Regions from separate parts of the Paenibacillus sp. KS1 genome, predicted to be linked through region 2. Evidence: riboswitches for the same ligand, from Rfam matches in the RefSeq annotation. Region 2 holds a riboswitch; the other holds the start of a gene.
The links. Region 2 has a riboswitch for S-adenosylmethionine ahead of BBG47_RS00720 (methionine ABC transporter ATP-binding protein). Riboswitches for the same ligand answer to the same signal wherever they lie in the genome.
Positions count from the first base shown of each region.

Region 1: another riboswitch for S-adenosylmethionine. It lies ahead of metA (homoserine O-acetyltransferase MetA); the one in region 2 lies ahead of BBG47_RS00720 (methionine ABC transporter ATP-binding protein).

Region 1 covers NZ_MAIS01000039.1:30,474-34,904, reverse strand. The annotation lists gene corA (magnesium/cobalt transporter CorA) at 1-833, opposite strand, end outside; SAM riboswitch class I at 1,375-1,501, shown strand; gene metA (homoserine O-acetyltransferase MetA) at 1,669-2,613, shown strand; gene BBG47_RS14595 (aminotransferase class I/II-fold pyridoxal phosphate-dependent enzyme) at 2,610-3,791, shown strand; gene BBG47_RS14590 (trans-sulfuration enzyme family protein) at 3,797-4,431, shown strand, end outside.
Region 2 covers NZ_MAIS01000001.1:160,324-164,754, reverse strand. The annotation lists gene BBG47_RS00730 (MetQ/NlpA family ABC transporter substrate-binding protein) at 1-62, opposite strand, end outside; gene BBG47_RS00725 (methionine ABC transporter permease) at 203-868, opposite strand; gene BBG47_RS00720 (methionine ABC transporter ATP-binding protein) at 858-1,871, opposite strand; SAM riboswitch class I at 1,967-2,074, opposite strand; gene gnd (phosphogluconate dehydrogenase (NAD(+)-dependent, decarboxylating)) at 2,719-3,618, shown strand; gene BBG47_RS00710 (GntR family transcriptional regulator) at 3,759-4,431, shown strand, end outside.

The sequences.
Region 1 (4,431 bases), on a different contig from region 2:
ATATATCCGAAGTTCATGCCGTAGATCCCTGTTATTAAGGTTAGCGGCATGAATATAGTTGTAATGGCTGTGAACACTCTCATAATATCGTTTGCGCGATTCGCGATGCTAAGCTGATAAGATTCACGTAAGTTGCCCATAAGGTCGCGGAACGTTTCGAATGTCTCCGATACTTTGACGGCATTCTCGTAAATATCCTGGAAGTACTTCTGCAGGTCATCGCCGATCAGCCGCAATTCCTTACGATAGAGGACAAGCAGTACCTCTTTTTGAGGGCCAAGACCCTTCTTGAGCCACAGAATCTCACTTCGCAAGCTGATGATTTCATTGAGATGTTCTTTCTTTGTGCTCATAATGAGCTCTTTCTCAAGCTTGTCGATTTTCGCTTCAATTCGATCTCCTACTGTGAAGTAGTTGTCGACAACCAAGTCAATAAGCAGGTAGAGCATAAGGTCAGGCGTGCTAGCTTGCTGCTCCCACAATACAGGCTTCACCATACGCAGCTCGTTAATCTTCTGCTTTGTTACGGTAATAATGAAATGTTTGCCGAGGAAAATGTTCAATGAGCGTAAAAAGATCTCTTCATCGTCAAAGCGAATGCTGTTGAACACGATAAAATAATGACCTTCATAAATTTCGATTTTGGGACGCTGCTCTTCTTCACTCATACAGTCCTCAACTGCCAAATCATGCATGCTGAATAATGGCTGCAGAACGACCAAATCCTCAATGTCAGCATCGATCCAGTAGAAGCCATTCTCTGGCGGTGTTAATGTGACATTGATATCTTCCTCAGTCGTGAAGACGCCCTCGTTGACCAGACGGATTTTCATTGCACTCACTCCTTGACGCTGTCGCCATTGCGACATGCGCATCGTCTAAATGTTACCAGACGACTCGAAACAAGGCTGGGCATGCGCAGTCCGTCGTTCGCGCACGTGATATAAGCCTAGGCACAATTAGTGAACTAGGTTCTCTGCAGAGGCACGAATCCCGACATTGGACTGCGAACTTGCCGCTGCCTGTCGAATCGTATTATTCGGTTGTACGTACGTACTACGGAACGACCTCGGGTCGCCATCCATCCGAACTCACCTCAGCTTGAATAATTGTACGTGACTTTATATATCATGCGCCCAGTGAAGGAATGATTATTGCCTTCATTGAAAAGTTAAGGCCTCGACGCACCTTGTTAAGTATAACGCTCGTACTTCAACCTTTCAAGACAAAATCCATTGGCGGAATTCGTCAATAATGTATCGTATGCGAAGGGGGTGGAATCGTGATTTTTTGTTGTGTTCCCCTCTTGACGAACAGCTTCTCTTTGCCGTACATTATTACCAAGGCCAAATCAAATGAATATTCATATAAGCAATCTTATCAAGAGTAGGTGGAGGGACAAGCCCGATGAAGCCCGGCAACCGGCGATGCGCAGTATGAAGCGCGACGCACGGTGCTAATTCTTGCAGGGACGATGGAAGTCGTTACTGACAGATGAGAGAGGCTCATGAGCATGTATAACATGACCTTTCTCGTAGTCGAGGAAGGTCTTTTTTGTATGTCTCTAGCCATTTGTGCCGTTTCAAGTCAGGCCTGTGAGCGGTTGTGGCCAATGTGATTTCATGTGCCGACACCATCCAATTACCATTTTCGAGGGGGAGAGCGTCAATGCCGATTAAAATTCCGGATCATTTGCCGGCCAAAGAAATTTTGACCCAGGAGAATATCTTCGTCATGGACGAAACGAGAGCCTATCATCAAGATATTCGTCCGCTGCGAATCATCATTCTCAACTTGATGCCGACGAAAGAGACTACGGAAACCCAACTCCTGCGTTTAGTGGGCAACACGCCGCTGCAAGTTGAGGTGACGCTCCTTCATCCAGCAAGCCATACATCCAAAAATACGTCCGCACAGCACTTATCTTCGTTCTACAAAACATTTGAAGATATTGAAGGAGAGCAGTTTGATGGTATGATCATTACGGGTGCTCCTGTCGAACAGATGAAGTTTGAAGATGTAGACTATTGGGATGAGTTGTGCCGCATTATGGAATGGTCTAAGGAGAATGTAACTTCCACGTTCCATATTTGCTGGGCATCACAAGCGGGCCTCTATCATCACTATGGAATTGCGAAATATGCACTGGATCAGAAAATTTTCGGTGTATACGAGCATGTACTAACTAAGGAAAATGTGAATCTGACACGCGGCTTCGACGAGATGTTTCTTGTACCGCAATCCCGTCATACGGAATTTCGGAGAGAGGATGTCGCGAAGATTGCCGAGTTAGAAATATTAGCGGAGTCGGAAGAAGCAGGAGTGTATTTGGTAGCGACACATGATGGGAAGCAAATTTTCGTGACCGGTCATTCGGAATACGATCCCTGTACACTGAAGTGGGAGTATGACCGCGATATTGCAAAGGGGATGGAGATGGACATTCCGATAAATTATTTCCCGAATAACGATCCTTCCCGCAAGCCTTACTCCACTTGGCGTGCGCATGCCAGCCTCCTCTTCTCAAATTGGCTAAACTACTACGTATATCAAGAAACACCTTACGAATTGGGCAAAGCCGTACCGCGCAAGGAAGGGGCTCATCAACTATGATCGAACGCAACGAAGAGAACTACCGCATCGAAAGTCGATTAGCTCAAATTGGATCGGTTCATGAACCAAAAACGGGAGCTATTAATTATCCGATTTACCAAGCAACTGCATTCAGGCATCCGAAGCTTGGACAGAGCACGGGGTTTGATTATATTCGGACGAAGAGCCCGACTCGTACTGTTCTAGAGGAAGCGGCGGCTGCTTTGGAATGTGGGGATGCCGGATTTGCCTGTAGTTCTGGGATGGCTGCATTACAGACATTGTTCGCGATGTTCAGTTCAGGCGATCATCTGATTGTTTCCCTCGATTTGTACGGTGGTACTTATCGTCTGCTGGAACGGATTATGTCTCGTTTCGGCGTGACGGCCTCTTATGTAGATACGAATGATTTTGATGCGCTTGAGTCTGTAAGAACACCGCAGACGAAGGCTGTCTTTATAGAGACGCCTACGAACCCCTTGATGATGATTACGGATATCGAGAAGGTAGCGGCGTGGGCGAAGGTTCATGGAATTCTCACTATCGTTGATAATACGCTGCTAACGCCATTTTTCCAACGCCCGATTGAACTTGGGGCAGATATGGTAGTCCACAGCGCAACGAAGTACTTGGGCGGACATAATGATGTGCTTGCTGGTCTGATCGTAACGAAAGGGAAGCAGTTGTCGGAAGAAATCGCCTTCCTGCATAATTCGATCGGGGCTGTCCTGAGCCCGACTGACTCCTATCAATTGATGCGCGGCATGAAGACACTTGCCCTTCGTATGGAGCGGCACCAGTCCAACGCAACCCGTATTGCCGAGTGGTTGTTAGAGCATCCTGCCATCGACAATGTGTATTATCCTGCACTCGAGCAGCATCCGGGATATGAGATTCAACAGCGCCAATCGTCGGGCAACACAGGCATCTTTTCCTTCCGCTTGAAGAATGCAGCTTATGTAGAGCCGATCCTGCGCCACTTGAAATTGATCGCCTTCGCGGAGAGCTTGGGTGGGGTAGAGTCGCTGATGACTTATCCGGCGGTTCAGACCCATACGGATATTCCGCAGGAGATTCGGGATCAGATTGGTGTAGACGATCGCTTGCTCAGATTCTCGGTTGGAATTGAACATGTTGATGATTTAATTGCTGATTTGGAGCAAGCGATAGAAGCGGCTAGAGTAGAAGTGGAGGGATAACGGAGATGAGTGAGCAGAATTCGAATCAAGCATCAGACGGTCAGTTAGGCAAGCAATCACGCCGGTTTGCGACGAAGCTGATCCATTTTGGCGGTGAGATCGATGCCGGTACGGGAGCTTCCAGTGTCCCGATTTACCAAGCTACGACATTCCATCATGAGGACATTTACAATCCGCCTCAGTACGATTACTCTCGCTCTGGCAATCCAACACGTGAGGCATTGGAGCAATATATTGCACTGCTCGAGGGCGGAACGAATGGATTTGCCTTCGCATCAGGGATGGCAGCGATCTCTTCGACATTCTTGCTGTTATCGGCAGGAGATCATGTTATCGTAACGGAAGATGTGTATGGTGGAACGTACCGTCTCCTGACCTCCATTTTAAACCGGTTGAACATTGAGTCCACCTTAGTGGATATGACCGACATTGAGCAGGTGAAGGCTGCGCTTCGTCCAAATACGAAGGCTGTCTATATGGAGACACCGTCCAACCCGACGCTCAAAATTACGGATATTGCAGAAGTGACCTCATGGGCCAAGGAAAAGGGTCTGCTCACCATGCTGGATAATACGTTCATGACCCCTTATCATCAACGTCCAATTGAGCTTGGTGTTGATATAGTCTTACATAGTGCAAC
Region 2 (4,431 bases):
CCGCATCCGGCCAGCAAGCCAATTGCTAGAATAAGAGAAAGAATGAGAGCTGTTTTCTTCATGTTGATGACCTCCGTATATGTTTTTAGTAAAGGTTTGGTACCTTATGTCCCTTTTTCAGCACCAAGAAGGTGGCGTGATCTCGGAGCATATTCTTCTGTCGCTTCCTAAGGGATGACTTCAATGATTAACAGCGAATGCATTATCGCTTGTCTACTTTCTTCGCTATAAAGTCTCCGCCGTACTGAATGAGCTGCACAAGGCAGATCAGGACAATCACGGTTGTGAACATGACCGTATTGTCGTAACGGTAATAACCGAACCGAATCGCCAAATCACCGATTCCGCCTCCACCGACTGTACCGGCCATTGCCGAATAAGCGACGAGGCTGATTGCCGTAATGTTCACGCCTTGCATGATGCCTGGCTTCGCTTCAGGGAGAAGTACATCCCTAATGATCATCCACGGTGTTGCACCAATGGAGATTGCCGCTTCGATGACACCTTTGTCAATCTCGCGCAGCGCCGTCTCTACCAAGCGGGCGAAGAACGGAATTGCCGCAATCGAGAGCGATACAGAAGCAGCCGTCGGTCCTATCGTTGAGCCAACAATGAGCTTCGTCAAAGGCAGCAGTGTCACCAGCAAGATGATGAACGGAATTGAGCGAATCATGTTGACGATGAAGCCTAATACATTTTTCGTAAATGCATTTTCGAGGAATAGCCCCTTATCGGTTACAAATAACAGAATTCCAATGGGAAGACCCAGAATTATGGCAGCAAACAGCGAAATTCCAACCATATAGAGCGTCTGGACAAATGCCTTGCCCAAGTCCGGCAGCAGTTGGATGATCGAATCACTCAGCATGATGGATGACCTCCAATCGATAGGTTCGTTCTTCGATGTAGTCGAGTGCTTGCCGCAGCTCTGATACTTCTCCATTCAGCTCCAAGATCAGAATGCCTAGCGGGTTGTCATGGATGTATTCAATTTTGCCATGCAAAATATTTGCTCTAACCTTGAAGTTCGTCATTACATCAGTAATGATTGCTTCCTCCGCTTGCGGCGCCACGAAGTGAATCTTCACGATCGTTCCTTTGCAATGCTGAATCAATCGTTCTGGAAGATTGAATTGGAACAGACTGCTGATGAACGAGCGCGTCATCGGATGCTGTGGATCAGAGAAAATGTTATATACCGGCCCCTCTTCTACCACATTGCCGTTCTGCATCACCGCCATCCGGTCACAGACGTCCTTCACCACTTCCATTTCGTGCGTAATCAATACAATCGTCAGGTTAAGCTCGCGATTGATTTTCTTCAGCAGCTCCAAGATTGACTGTGTCGTCTCAGGATCCAGCGCAGACGTTGCTTCATCGCACAGCAGCACATGCGGTTCATTCGCCAGCGCTCTGGCAATGCCTACTCTCTGCTTCTGACCACCGCTGAGCTGAGCAGGATATACATCTCGCTTGTCAGCCAAGCCGACCATTTCAAGCAATTCAAGGACACGCGGTTCAATCTCTGCCTTCGACTTGTTGTTGGCCTTCAGAGCAAATGCAATATTCTCAAATACCGTCTTGGAGCGGATAAGATGAAAGTGCTGAAAGATCATGCCGATCTTCAGTCTTGCCTGTCGCAAGCTCTCTCCTTGCAGCTTCGTCAAATCAACGCCATCGACGAGGATACTCCCAGATGTAGGTTCCTCCAACAGGTTGATGCAGCGCAGCAACGAGCTTTTCCCAGCACCGCTTCGTCCGATAATCCCGTAAATTTCTCCCCTATTGATTCGAAGAGAGACGTTATTTACGCCGATGACGGTCGATGTCTTGCTTCGATACTCCTTAACCAAACTCCGAATTTCAATCATTTCACACACCCCGCCATTCTGTTGCTATCACCTGGATGAAAACTAAAAAGCCTCTTTCCCTAAGAGAGAAAGAGGCTGAATTGGCAGTATCGCCACACTTATCTCTCAGAATGGAATCATTCCGTAGGATTTAGCACCGTTTACTCACAGGTAAGGTTGCCGGACGTCATAGGGCCTAGTCCCTCAGTCGCTCTTGATAAGGTAGTATGAAGTTGTCATTTGTTGTTGAAAATATTACATCTGAAAATATGAGTTGTCAACAATATTTTCATTTCACTTTCAGAAACAGTACTTCAACAAACAGAAATAGACCGCCCTAGGTTAAAGGATGCGGTCTATTTTTGCTCCAAAAAGCCTTCCGCCCTTAAAAGCGGCTATTGTGTAGGGTGTAGGAGTCGGTTGCAGCCGACTCTTTATTTATTCTTATTATAGCACTGGGAATATATACATGATCACAAACAGAATACCTTACATCACATCATTTACTTTGGTATCCTAACACATCAACACATTCTCTGAATAATCGTTAATGTCTTCGTGATCATGATGATAGCTGGAGAGATGGATTGAATTCCCCTTTTCAATTAGCACGATCGTCTGCTGGCTGACATGGACGGCGTTGGCTAATTCCTGCTATGTCATGTTTTTATCCACACTTACTATATAGATACATAATTTCCGCCACTAAGAATCACTCTAAAAGAGACAGCATACCCCTGAGCCGAGATACAGCGCTTACAATTTCCACTTTACAGATAGGCAAGAAGACAGTAAGATAAGATCACACTAAGTTGTATACAAGTATACTTGTTGTACTTTACAGCATGATCACAGGAGTGAATACAGCATGAAATTAGGCATGATTGGCCTTGGAAAAATGGGTTTCAACCTCGTAGATAACATATTGCAGCACAAGCATCAGGTAGTCGCTTTTGATGTAAATGCTGAACAACGTCAAAAAGCAGCTGACCTAGGAGCAATTCCTGCAGATACAATTGAAGAACTCGTATCGAAGCTGGATGCTCCCAAGATCATCTGGATGATGGTTCCGGCTGGAGAAATCGTGGATCAAGTGGTAGACACACTGCTTCCTCTTCTCTCTCCAGGTGACATTGTCATTGACGGAGGAAATTCACATTATAAACAATCCATCGCTAGAGGCGAGAAAGTGCATGCACTGGGTGCTCATTACTTCGATATCGGAACATCCGGCGGAGTATCTGGCGCAGCTGAAGGCGGCTGCTTCATGATTGGCGGCAACCAAGAAGTATTCGCTACACTTGAGCCACTGTTCAAGGACATTGCGGTAGATCAAGGATATTTGTATGCAGGCAAGAGCGGAAGTGGACATTTCCTGAAAATGGTTCACAACGGTATTGAATATGGAATGATGCAGGCGATCGCGGAAGGCTTCGAAGTATTGGACAAGAGCGACTTCGATTTCGATTACGAACAAGTTGCACGCGTATGGTCTAACGGATCGGTTATCCGCAGCTGGTTGATGGATCTGACGCAAAATGCTTTCTCCAAAGATCCGAAGCTGGACAGCATTCGCGGCGTTATGCAAAGCTCTGGCGAAGGCAAATGGACAGTGGAAACTGCACTGGAGCTGCAAGCAAGCGCACCAGTTATCGCGATGTCCCTCTTCATGAGATATCGTTCGCTTGAGTCCGATTCCTTCCACGGTAAGGTAGTTGCTGCACTGCGCAATGAGTTCGGCGGACATCAAGTGGTAACGAAGGAATAGTCATTTCCTATTTCGATAGCGAAGATAGAATCACCACAAGCCCGATGCTCGCGCCATGCAGCACTGTGGTACAATCAGAACCAAATCTGTTAAGTGAGATATGGGTTCAGGAAACCAATCATGAGGAGAGTTCACGCATGATACACTATCCGAAACAGTGGCTGCAGGGCGCATCCCTTGGGGAATCCATCGCCTGTGAGCTGCGATTGCAAATTATTAACGGCTCCATCAAGCCGGGCGAAATTATATCAGAGAATCGAGTGGCTGCCGACTTCGGCACCAGCCGCTCTCCCGTTCGCGAAGCATTGAAAACGCTCTCTAACGAAGGGCTTATTCGCTTGGAGCGCATGGGGGCTGTTGTCTTAGGGCTTAGTCTTATCGATGTCGAAGAGCTGTACGATGTTCGCTATCTCATTGAGAGCTTTGTCCAGCAGCGGCTCGCCATCGTGAACACAGATGGTCTGATTCTGACGCTTCTGCAGATTATCGACAAGATGGAACTCGCGGTTAAGTACAATGATGCCGTTGAATTCGCATATCAGGATTTATCGTTCCATGAAGCGATCATTGCTGCAGCGGAGCATAAACGGATCATGCATCTGTGGACGAGCATTCGACTGATCGTAAAGACCGTCATGCTGATGACAACGGAAGAAATATTCTCTGAGGGAGAAGCGAAGCTGTTCACTGTAATTGAGAAGCACCGTACGATCGTAAGAGGACTCCAGTCGAAGGATACTCATACGATCCAGCAGGTTGTCTCAGCCTACTTCGCCGACTCGAACCGTACCTTGCATGTCAGCTTGCCGCATT